Regions from separate parts of the Bacillus sp. GW823-FHT06A10 genome, predicted to be linked through region 3. Evidence: riboswitches for the same ligand, from Rfam matches in the RefSeq annotation. Region 3 holds a riboswitch; each other region holds the start of a gene.
What was found. A riboswitch is a leader RNA that binds a small molecule or an ion and turns the genes downstream of it on or off. The one in region 3 is predicted to bind magnesium.

Region 1: another riboswitch for magnesium. It lies ahead of AC1Q8M_RS04215 (P-type ATPase actuator domain-containing protein); the one in region 3 lies ahead of mgtA (magnesium-translocating P-type ATPase).
Region 2: another riboswitch for magnesium. It lies ahead of mgtE (magnesium transporter); the one in region 3 lies ahead of mgtA (magnesium-translocating P-type ATPase).

Annotation. Positions count from the first base shown of each region.
Region 1 covers NZ_JBXAHT010000001.1:792,134-796,442, forward strand. The annotation lists gene AC1Q8M_RS04200 (hypothetical protein) at 1-13, shown strand, start outside; gene AC1Q8M_RS04205 (glutathionylspermidine synthase family protein) at 17-1,255, shown strand; gene AC1Q8M_RS04210 (DUF350 domain-containing protein) at 1,248-1,634, shown strand; M-box (ykoK) riboswitch at 1,848-2,013, shown strand; gene AC1Q8M_RS04215 (P-type ATPase actuator domain-containing protein) at 2,350-3,075, shown strand; gene AC1Q8M_RS04220 (5'-3' exonuclease) at 3,208-4,074, shown strand.
Region 2 covers NZ_JBXAHT010000001.1:1,697,020-1,701,328, forward strand. The annotation lists gene AC1Q8M_RS08560 (FtsW/RodA/SpoVE family cell cycle protein) at 1-1,034, opposite strand, end outside; M-box (ykoK) riboswitch at 1,220-1,396, opposite strand; M-box (ykoK) riboswitch at 1,904-2,069, shown strand; gene mgtE (magnesium transporter) at 2,351-3,679, shown strand; gene AC1Q8M_RS08570 (phosphodiester glycosidase family protein) at 3,836-4,309, shown strand, end outside.
Region 3 covers NZ_JBXAHT010000002.1:674,962-679,270, reverse strand. The annotation lists gene AC1Q8M_RS18375 (DUF3932 family protein) at 9-260, shown strand; gene AC1Q8M_RS18370 (hypothetical protein) at 295-834, opposite strand; M-box (ykoK) riboswitch at 1,003-1,170, shown strand; gene mgtA (magnesium-translocating P-type ATPase) at 1,506-4,211, shown strand; gene AC1Q8M_RS18360 (MgtC/SapB family protein) at 4,285-4,309, shown strand, end outside.

The DNA.
Region 1 (4,309 bases), on a different contig from region 3:
ATTTGGGGGCTAAAATATGTCGCAATACATAAGGGATCGAAAAGAATTTTATTTAAAATATCCGAATTTTTGGTCGGATTTATATGAATGTGAGTATAGTTTGTTTCATGTTTTTTCTATAACAAATCAGACTTTGGACCAATTACACTTAGCGACTGAACGAATGGGGAAAATATTTTTTAAGACTGCTAGACTGCTGCGTAATTTAAGTGACGAACAGCTTCTAGATCTTGGCTTTCCATCCGCGAGTTTATCATTCATTAGAATGAAAGGGCTTTATCCTGAATCTGTAATTTCGCGATTTGATTTTGCTGTAACAGAGGATAACAAAATCAAAATGCTTGAGTTTAATAGTGATACACCAACTTTTATTGTGGAATGTTTTCAAATGAATGGGAAAGTATGTGAAAATCTAGGTTATGATGATCCAAACTCGGATCAAGAACGATTGCTATCTTCTGGTGTAACGAAAGCAGTAATGGAAGCGACAAAGGGATTAGATAATCCAAATGTTGTTTTTACAGCACATCATGAACATATCGAGGATTGGAATACCACTATGTATTTAAGTCAGCTATGCCATGTTGAAAATAAAGTAGTGCCAATGTCAGAACTTAGAATTACAAAGGATGCTCTAGTTGATAAAGATGGGACGAAGATTGATGTTTTATATCGCCAAACGTATCCGATAGAAGATTTAATTGAGGATCAAGATCCTGAAACAGGAGATTTGGTAGGTGTGGAACTGCTGCAACTTGTAAAAGCCGGAAAGCTTTTTATAATAAATCCTTTGTCAGCATTTTTACTTCAGCCAAAATCAATTCAGTGTCTTATTTGGGGGTTAGCAGAAGAAGAGGTCTTTTATACAAATGAGGAACAACAGTGGATTAAAGAATATATGTTACCTACATATTTAGAACCAGATTTATTTTTAGGAAAAGGTTCTTTCGTTCAAAAACCTTCATTTGGGAGAGAAGGAGATACAATTACGATTCGCGATAAAGACGAAAATATTATGCTTCAAAATGCACACGAAACGTATAAAGCGTCACTGCCGATATTTCAAAAGTATACCGAACTGCCAGTCGTATCCTTGGAAACAGAAAAAGGGATCGAGAAACTGTCATATGTGTTTGGTTCGTTTTTAATTGCTGGAAAAGCGAGTAGTATCGGTATTCGTGCGGGAGAAAAGATTACAGGAAATGAATCGTACTATTTACCGGTAGGTATAAAAAGGAGGGGAAAAAATGATTAATTTTTTATTATATTTAGCAGTAACACTCGGCCTTTTATGTATAGGTCTGTTCTTGATGGAAGTGACAACGAAAGTAAAGGAATTTAAGTTAATGGCTCAAGGAAATAAGGCGGTAAGCTATGTGCTTGGAGGACGATTACTTGGGTTAGCTGTTGTTTTATATTCGACAGCAGCTAATTCAATTTCACTTCTTGATATGATTTCGTGGGGAGCAGTTGGGATTTTGGCTCAAATTATCGTCTTTTATTTAGCTGAGTGGCTTACACCACGCTTTAATATAAACAAAAGTCTCGAAGAAGATAATCAAGCAGTCGGTCTTTTTCTTATGTTTTTATCGCTTTCAATTGGGATTGTAATCGCTGGTTGTATAACTTATTAAAAACTTTACGTTTAAACGTAAAGTTTTTTATTTTATCCCGCTATTTGCCGGGCAGCCCGATTGGTGAGGGCTAATAATCAGTGGGGGATGAACAAAACCCCCACTGATTAAAGTTTCACTTTATATACGTTAGTTTGCCATACCTTTTGAAAAAATTGTAGGCTACTGTTGACATCTATTTTAAATAAGAGTAACATTTTCAATGTAATGAAAATAAGTCTCTGTTAGGTGAGGCTCCTGTATAGAGAAATGCTACTGCCCAAAAATGTCGAGAGACGCCAATGGGTCAACAGGAATGATCGAATTAAGGTTTTTCTTAACGTAGCTGGTAATGTACCTATGCTATACAGTGCTAAAACTCGGCGAGGGAGAGGTCCGTAGATTTCTAATTATATTAGAAATCGTTTATTTGTGTATGTAATGGCCACTACTCTCTTAAGGGTAGGGGTCTTTTTTGTTACCAAGCTATGAGTAATTTCATAGTATAAACTATAAAATTAAACGAGGAGGTGAGGAGCATGTCAAATTCTGACTCGGTTCCGTTACCCATATACTTCAAATCAAAAATATATGATGTAGGCAGGAAACGATTTGTTCCTCCCTCTATATTTATCACAATGTAGCGTTTATAAAGCGCTAGACAACTTTCACAGAAAAGTGGATAAATTGAGAAACAAAGCGTTTCTTCCTATGTTGTAAAGGAGGAGACGATAATATGTTATATGCAAACAAAACTGTGGGTAACACGTCATATAAACTAAATAAAAAATCAATAAAAGAACAAACAATGCTCCAAAAAAATAAAGATTTATTAATTGAAATTGCAACAAGAGATGTAAAATCTGTATTTGCATATTTTAAAACAACAAGAGACGGACTATCAATGAAAGAGGCGCAAAAACGTATTCAAGTATATGGCCGAAATGAACTAACTTCAAAAAGAGCAATTCTTACAGAAGTAATGATGAAGCTTGGTGGCATGATTCCAGGTTTTTCAAAACAACGTGTGTGTGATGAGTTACAACGTGAAACGATTACTGTATCTAGAGTAGAATGTTCTAGTAGTACAGGGCTAAATAGTGAACTGAAAATGATGGAGATACCAGTGCAAGAACTTGTACCTGGAGATATGATTTTTCTTTCGGCTGGAGATGCTGTGCCAGCTGATGTACGTATTATTTATGCAGATGATTTATTAGTGAATGAGTCTGTGTTAACGGGAAACGAAGCGAGTATAGAGAAGTTTGAAAGCTGCTATCACCTTGAACGTAAACGATTTATTCCATTAAAACGGATGAAAGATTATAATCCACTTGAGCTTGAAAATGTATGTTTTAAAGGTTCACATATCGTTAGTGGAAGTGCAAAGGCTGTCGTTGTTTCTACTGGAAAAAATACGTATTCAGGCATATTGCATACTTGTTGTAGTAGAACGTCTTAATGTGTTAATGGTGCTAAATATACAAAAACAATGTATAATAGACAAAGTTGAGCAAAAACGTAGAATGGTAATCTATTTATATAACCTTACGTGATAACGTGAGGTTATTATTTTTTTAATAGGAGAGGAATTATGAAAAAAGTATTATTAGTTGATGGTATGGCACTATTATTTCGTGCTTTTTACGCAACAAGTGTCTACGGACAATTTATGAAACGACAAGATGGAACCCCTACGAACGGGATTCATGGTTATATGAAACACTTGTTAACAGCTACGCAAGCGATCGAACCAACACATATCGTTACATGCTGGGATATGGGAAGTACGACATTTAGAACAGAATCGTTCTCGAATTATAAAGCAAATCGTGCAGCGCCACCAGAAGAATTAATTCCTCAATTTGATTTAGTGCAAGAAATGACTGCAAAATTATCCATTCCAGTTATCGGTATGAAAGGCTACGAAGCCGATGATTGTATCGGTACGCTTGCAAAACAATACTGCAATGAAGCTGAAGTTTATATTTTAACTGGTGATACAGATTTACTTCAACTTGTTGATAAGAACGTTACAGTTATGCTTCTGCGTAAAGGAATTGGAAATTACGAATATTACACACCGGAGAAAATCATGGAAGAAAAAGGTGTAGAGCCGTGGCAAATCGTCCATGCAAAAGCTTTCATGGGAGATACAAGTGATAATTATCCAGGTGTAAAAGGTATCGGTGAAAAAACAGCGTATAAGCTTATTCAAGAGCACGGAACAGTATCCGCTGTACTAGAAAATGTAGAATCATTAACAAAAGCGCAGCGTACGAAGATTGAAAGTGATTTAGAGAACTTAAATATTTCGTTGCAATTAGCACAAATTCACTGTGAAGTTCCAATTTCATGTTTACTAGAAGAGGGATTACACACAATGGATGAAGAAAAACTTAGATTTGTTTGTGAAGAAATGAATTGGGGAAGACCTGAAATATTAATAAATATGCTATAAATAGTTTGGAAAGAGGGATGTTGTATAAGTCGAACTTTGACTTGGTGACACCCTCTTTTGGTTTTTGTAAACAGTATTATAGTAAATAAAATTATGTCGAACTCAATTTTAAATATATAAATGTTTCGACAATATATAATGATAAAAGTTGATGAAAATAGTAACTTTTATAATGAAGTGAATTAATTTCAACATAGTTTTAGATAGCTTTTTTTTCGTGTTCACAAAGTTGTCA
Region 2 (4,309 bases), on a different contig from region 3:
CCAAAACTTACAAATGGAAATGGAGTACCTGTAAGAGGAAATAGTCCCGTAATACCACCTAAATTTACAACTGATTGCATACCAATCATACATCCTATACCAATTGCTATAAAACTGCCGAATGGATCTACACATAATTGTGCAATTTTTAAGGAGCGAAGTACTATAGTCAAAACTCCAACCAATAGAATAAATACACCAATAAATCCTAGTTCTTCAGAAACTATTGCCATTATAAAATCAGTGTGTGGTTCTGGAAGATAACCTGTTTTTTGTATGCTATTTCCAAATCCACGACCAGTGATTCCTCCAGAGCCCATGGCAATAAAAGAGTTTACAAGCTGGTATCCATTTCCTTGCGCATCAAGAAAGGGATTGAAAATCGTAGTAATACGTGTCTTTTGAACTTCTGATAAACTATATTGAATCAAATAATATAAAATAGGTAACCATAAAATAGAACCGATGGTAGTTCTTTTGATTAGTAGATTTATATTTATTCCTGAACAAAGAAATATGCTAAAACCTATACCTAATATTAAAAGTGCAGATCCTAAATTTGGTTGTTTAAAGATAAGAAAAAAAATTGTAGCTAAAAAAAATAAAAGTTTTCCGATACCACTCCAGTTATTTTTAGCTTGTTCTTGTCGCAATGCAAAAAAACGGGCTGTTACAAGGATTGTTCCTAATTTAAGAAATTCAGCTGGCTGTATTCCAAAGATCCATGATTGAGCATTATTTACCACTTTTCCTTTCCATAAAACCATAATTAATAAAAAAATCCCCCCAACCATAATACAGATTGAGACTATTCGTTTTTTCCATATTTCATATGGGAGTAAAGCACAAATTATTAATCCTATTGTTCCTAAAAGTAGCTTTGTTAATTGAGAATCAACAAAATGTCTACTGTTATAACCGTAATGTTGGACAGCGACAATGGAGCTTGCACTATACATCATGATAATACCTAAAGTACATGTTATGAATAGAGGAAGGAGCAATAGATAATCGAGTTTTAATATTTTTTTCATTTTAATATCCTCCTGATTTAAAACAAAACATAATATTACATTTGCTAATGAATAGAATCTTGTTCTCGTCAATTACTAAATATGACTTTTGTTTAGGAAGATTCTATCGCTTATTCCCTGTTTTTTACGCAAAAATCCCCCTAGTATGTAACTAGAGGGATTCAAAATGGCATGAGTAAATAAGGCTTTTTTCCCTCTAGTAGAGCTTTGGCACTATACAACGTAAAGTAATGAAAATTCATTACTTAGCTATCTTAAGAAGAGCCTTAATCCGACAATTCCTGTTCTACCCATTGGCGTCTTTCGACATTTTTGGGCAATAGCCTGTGTTTGCATAGGAGCCTCACCTAACAGGTTAAGCAATATAAATTTTATGTGTTTGTTTCGTGTAGCAAGCATAAATATATTTTTTTTGCTTGTCAAGCAACCATATTGCTAATTTTATTTGTTTTATTGCTTTATAGTTCTTTGAGAAATGATATGAAAAAATGTCTGTAATCATTCTGTATAAGTACATATTTTTGACTTGTAGTGTATCGTTTGATTAAGTAGTTTAACCATATAAATTTGATAAACAGTAAAGAAGATTTTAATCATAAAAGAAGATTTTTTTGTGAATGTTCTTTTGATATACAGAATGACTAATTATTCATCTTTTGTTATAAAGTTGGAATTTGATTAAAAACAATAAGTTTCATATGTTTTATTACGTTTCTTCGAATTAAATCTATTTGAATTCTATGTTTTTTAAGGGGAATTTTAAATTTATAATAAAATATAATTTCATTTTCTATAAAAGATTTTTTTATGAATGGAATTGAAAGTCAGTTGACAAATATTAAATTCTGGTTTAAATTTTGAAGTAATTCAATAAACTTTGTTAGGTGAGGCTCCTGTATAGAGAAACGCTGCTGCCCAAAAATGTCGAGAGACGCCAATGGGTCAACAGGAACGGTCGGATTAAGGCCCTTCTTAATGTAGCTGGTTATAAAAACCTATGCTATACAGTGCTAAAACTCAACGAGGGAGTGGTATACGATTTGGTAGAAAGGCACCTCTGTGATTTCGGCAGAGCTGTCTTAATAATCATTTATTTGTATTGTGATAAAACCTTTACTCCTTTTTGAGTAAAGGTTTTTCTGTTTAATGTTATTTATTTTTATCTTGTCTATATTCAAAAAGGAGGTAATTCTAAATAATGAATTGATTGCAATGTAACTATTATTGCTCTAATAAAAAATTTTAGACAGATAAAATAAAACAAAACCACTCATGAAACTCTAGAGTCTCCCTTAGCAATATGAGGAGGAGTTAACATGAAGAAATTATTAAAAGAATTACTTGTAACCAAAAATAATTTGGATGCAGAGAAAGTTTTACGTCTTCCGTCGTATGATGTTGCGCAAGAAGTAAAAAGATTTTCAATTGAAGATCAAATCATATTGCTAAATACGATTCCCGTATTAAAAAGCTCTAAAATGCTTCAATATATGAGTGCAGAAGAAAAATATAATATCTTAATTCACTTATCTGAAAACAAAGCTAAAAAGTTACTAAATTTACAACCGATTGATGAATTAGTAGATTTACTTCTAGCGGTTCATCCTGAAAAACAAGCTAAATTAATGGCGTATCTAGACAAAATTACAAAACATAACGTAAAAAAATTGATGAATTTCAAACCTGAAACGGCAGGAAGTCTTGTCACAAGTGATTTTGTTGCAGTTAGAGGAAATTGGTCAGTAAAAATGACATTGAAGTACATTAGGGAACATTCTGAAAATGTAGAATCAATATCTTATAGTTATGTTCTTGATAGTCATGGTTATCTTGAGGGAATCGTTTCCATACATGAGTTATTACTAGCAGCAGATGAAGAGATATTATCTACTATCATGATGCCAGAGGTAATTTCAGTACATGCTGAAGTTGACCAGCAAGAAGTTGTAAAAAAGCTACTAAATTATAATTTAGCAGCCATACCTGTGATAACAGTAAATAATAAAATGATTGGTATTATAACATTTGATGACGTAATGAATGTTATGGAAGCAGAAGCTACAGAAGATATTCAAAAGTTAGGCGGAAGTGAACCGTTGAATCAATCTTACTTTGAAGCTAGCGTTTGGAGTATTTTCTTCAAACGTCTACCATGGTTATTACTTCTTTTTGTTGCTGAGGCATATACAGGTACAGTATTAAAGTATTTTGAAGACGAAATTGAAACTGTAGTTGCCCTTGCTTTCTTTGTTCCATTATTAGTAGGTACTGGAGGGAATACAGGAACACAGGTTGTAGCAACAATTACTCGTGCAATTGGTATTGGAGAGGTGAAATTTAAAGACATTTTCCGTGTAATGAAAAAGGAATTTGCAATAGGTATGCTTCTTGGACTTGCACTTGGGATAGCTGGGCTCACTCGTGCTTATATGTTAGGAGTTGGAACAGAAGTTGCACAAGTTGTAGCAATTACTTTATTATTTATTGTTATTTGGGCCTCTCTTGTAGCAGCTGTTTTACCTTTGATTCTAAGAAAATTAAAACTAGATCCTGCAGTTGTTTCAGGTCCATTTATTACAACATTTGTTGACGGAACAGGATTAGTAATTTATTTCATGGTTGCAAAAATGTTATTAAATTTATAAATATACACTGAAAAAATGAAATTCGGAATAAGTATTTTGCCCTAATTGCTAAAATATAGCGGGGAATTCAGGCATGAGGAAATCAAACACCTTTGTCTTTATTAAAAAATATTTTAAAAGATTCATTGAATGTAATTAATACCGGAGGATAAAACTATGAAACATCTAAGAAAAATCTTCAAACGAATTTTGCTTCTATTGTCTATTTTCATGCTTATTGGCATAGGAATATTATTTGGTACTAGCTATGGCCGGGAGCTTCGCATAACAATGGCTGGGAGTATACTAACTTCTCAGCATCCACAATATGCGAAGTATACATTCCTATCCCAAAAGGAACTAGATAAATTGCAAGATAGAATTAATCATCCAAAATGGTCAAATAGTGATGAGCATATTTATAAAAAAATAGCAGGAAAAAGATTAGAAGAATTTAAAAATCAGCCATTAGAAATTGATGTAGAAACGATTAAAAGTAACAAAGATAGTCGCTTTCTTTTTGAAGGAAAATTAGTTACTATTAGCAATCCCTTCAATGTTAAACTTGTTAGCCATCAAGGAACACAGGGCGCTAACAGGGGAGAAAAAATTAGCGTAATGGCAAAACGTAATCATGCACTTGTTGCTGTG
Region 3 (4,309 bases):
GTTTTATTATGAAAGAAGTATTTCGTTTACAAACTGATTTTTCATCTTCATTTGATCGCTGGGTAAGTTCTTTCGTGTCTGATCACCCAGCACAATTAGAATGGACAACTTTAAAGGAATTAATCCATGAATATACAACATCACATACAAATGATACGTTACCAGCATATATTTCTTCAGCTTTAACATATTACGCCCAACGCGTTTCAACTACAAACAGTTCAGAGATTGTTATTTTTGAAAACCCTACAATCTCGTAATCTATAATAAAAAAGCACTGGTTACAGTGCTTTTTTATTTATACTTATTTAGCAAATGATTATATTCCGTCCAAAAGTCTGTATACATACTTTGATCAAACTCATCTAAAATTATCTTTTCATTTGATTTATTGAATAATTCTTTTGCTTGTAGCGCAAAAGAAACAATTTGTTTTCTATATTCATTTTCATTTACTTCTATATGAAGCCCTTCATAGTATATAGCCTTTTGATCAGTAGAAATAACTTTGACAAAATCCTTTAAAACCACATTTTCACCTATATGGTTTATAGTCCAATGAATTGAAATTGGGCATCCTAACATGAGCCTAGTGCCACATCCATGCAAAATAAGCCCCTCTTCATTTTCAATATCACAAATATATTCTTTATCTAAAGTTCGTAACAGAGCTAAAGCTGATTCACTTATTCCCCATTCCTCATCCATACCTGTTTGTGTAATAATCGTTCCATCCACATTTAAATAAATTTCCCCGTGAGAACATAAATCTTCCTGCTCATTAAACAACCACTTTTGATTCTCAATATTTATAATAAAATTTTGTGGTACCATTACAAATTCCCCTTTTATAAAAATATTTATTTTCCACATTATTTATAATTAATATCATGTATTTCATCCCATATATCTATTATAAATCCATTTAATATTTTAAAAACACAGATAAAAAAGATATTGACACTACGATTTTACAGTGCTAACATTCAACATGTAATTGAATATGGTCTCTGTTAGGTGAGGCTCCTGTATAGAGAAACGCTGCTGCCCAAAAATGTCGAGAGACGCCAATGGGTCAACAGGAAAGGTCGGAATGAAGGCCTTTTTTAACGTAGCTGGTTTCAGTACCTATGCTATACAGTGCTAAAACTCAACGAGGGAGAGGTGCATGTATTTTGTCATACACAAAAACTGTTTTTATTTATGTCTACTAGCAGTCTTTGTTGTGGACTCTTTTAACTGCGAATTCAGACCTTTACTCGTTTTGAGTAAAGGTCTTTTTACGTCTATATGCACCTTACTATGAAACAAACATAGCATATTCAGAAACTACTAAATTGTACGGAGGTGAGGAACAGTTGGCAATTGATGATTCGGCCCAGATACCCATACGTTTTACATTCATATTTCATCATGTAGGTAGGAAAGAAACTGTTCCTCACCATTTCAAATAGTTAGTTAGGTAACAGATTGTTTCCTCCTTCATGACAGAGGAGGAACTACCGATGTTTAATTTACAAAGACAAGAAACAAAGCATGCTTATGAGCAAGATAGCGTGAAAACAAATAACGAATTATTAGTGGAGGTTGCAACACAAGATGTAATCTCTGCGTTAAAACTTCTAGAAACAACACAAGATGGATTATCTAAACAAGAAGTGGCTCGTAGACTTTCTTTATACGGTCCGAACGAAATAGCTCATAATAAAATGGCGCCGTGGTACATTCAATTTCTGCTGGCATTTAAAAATCCATTTATTTTCGTTTTATTAGCTCTTGGAGCACTCTCCTTTTTCACAGATGACATACAAGGAACAATTGTCGTATCTGCAATGGTACTACTTAGTGCAACGATTCGGTTTTCCCAAGAATTTCGTTCTCAAAAAGCTGCCGATAAGTTAAAGGCTATGGTTCGAACAACTGCGAGCGTATTTAGAATAAATGGATTTGTACATGAAACAAAAAATGTAACGAATTTAAATCGAAATTACACAACAGAAATTCCAATTGAAGAGCTTGTACCTGGCGATATTATTTCCCTTTCAGCTGGTGATATCGTTCCAGCTGATGTGCGTGTTGTATCCGCTAAAGATTTATTTGTTAATCAATCTTCTTTGACAGGGGAAGCACTTCCTATAGAAAAATACGAACACTGCTACCATACAGAAAATAAGCATATCTTACCGAAAAACATGAAAAAAAATTACAATCCACTCGATATGGAAAACCTTTGCTTCATGGGAACAAATATTGTAAGTGGTAGCGCAAAAGCTGTTGTCATCTCAACAAGTACCGATACGTATTTCGGCTCTTTAGCAAATAAGGTAATCGGAAAGCGTGTAGAAACAAGCTTTGATAAAGGTGTAAACAAAGTAAGCTGGCTCTTAATTACATTCATGCTTATTATGGCGCCTATCGTCCTTCTCATTAACGGATTCACAAAGGGAGATTGGCAAGAAGCTTTCTTCTTCGCTATTGCCGTTGCTGTTGGTCTTACACCTGAAATGTTACCAATGATTGTAACTGCTAATTTAGCTAAAGGTGCCGTTAACATGTCTAAACAAAAAGTAATTGTAAAACAGCTAAATTCTATTCAAAACTTAGGTGCTATGAACATTCTTTGTACAGATAAAACCGGAACTTTAACAGAAGATAAAGTTGTCCTTGTTCGTCACTTAGATTCTAGTGGAAATAAATGCAATCGTGTCTTGCAATTTGCCTATTTAAATAGTTTCTATCAAACTGGATTGAAAAACTTAATAGATAAAGCTGTTATTAAGCATACAGAGGAAAACAATACATTTGACCCATCAGCTTTTCAAAAGCTAGATGAAATTCCATTCGATTTCGCCCGCCGGCGTATGTCAGTCATCGTAAAAGATATTTCAGGTGAACATACAATGGTTTGTAAAGGTGCCGTAGAAGAAATTTTATCAATTTGCAACTACACTGAAGTGGATAAAAAAATCGTTACACTCACTGAGGAAATACGCTCAAATGTCAAAAAACTAAGCGAGACATTGAATAGTGAAGGTATGCGGGTTATTGCTGTGGCTTATAAAAAAGATAGAAACATAAATGATAAAGAGTACGCAGTAAAAGACGAAACTGATATGATTCTCGCTGGATATATCGGCTTTTTAGATCCACCGAAACCATCTGCAGCAGCTGCAATTCAAGCATTACAAAAGCATGGTGTACAAGTAAAAATTTTAACTGGCGATAACGAAATTGTTACACGAAAAGTTTGTAAAGAAGTTGGATTAGATATCGGCGAACCAATCCTCGGTTACGAGATTGATTCTTTACCAGATAAAGCATTAGCAAAACTTGCTGAAGAAACGACTGTATTTGCGAAGCTTAATCCAATGCAAAAATCTCGCATTATACACGCATTACAAGGAAACAGACACACTGTAGGTTACATGGGAGACGGCATTAACGATGCTGTAGCATTACGTGAAGCTGATGTCGGAATATCTGTTGATACTGCTACTGATATTGCGAAAGAAGCTTCTGATATTATTCTACTCGAAAAAAGTTTAACTATATTAGAAGCCGGGATTGTAGAAGGACGTACTACATTCGGAAATATTTTAAAATATATTAAGATGACAGCTAGCTCTAACTTCGGTAATGTGTTTAGCGTGTTAGTAGCAAGTGCTTTCATTCCTTTTTTACCGATGCTTGCCATTCATCTTTTAATTCAAAACTTACTTTATGATATTTCACAACTTTCTATTCCATGGGACAAAATGGATAAAGAGTTTCTAGAAAAACCCCGAAAATGGGATACTGCAAACTTACGAAACTTCATTATTTGTATCGGCCCAATTAGTTCCATATTTGATATTATCACATACGTAGTCATGTGGAATGTATTTGGCGCAAATACACCGAGCGAGCAATCATTATTCCAGTCCGGTTGGTTTGTGGTTGGATTGTTAACTCAAACTTTAATTGTTCACATGATACGAACACAGAAGATTCCATTTATTCAAAGCACTGCATCAACACCCGTCGTTTTATTAACCGCTCTTATTATGGCAATCGGGATTTATATTCCATTCTCACCACTTGGTGCAGCCGTTGGTTTACAAGCATTGCCACTTAGCTACTTCCCTTGGTTAGTAGGAATACTATTAGGCTACGCTTTTTTAACACAATTCCTGAAAAAGCTTTATATTAAAAAGTTTCATAGCTGGTTGTAAAAATAAGAATGAGTGGGTATTCCCCGCTCATTCTAAAAGACATAACACATATTTATATATGGAGGTGACCATGATGGTATGGTACGACATTATATTCA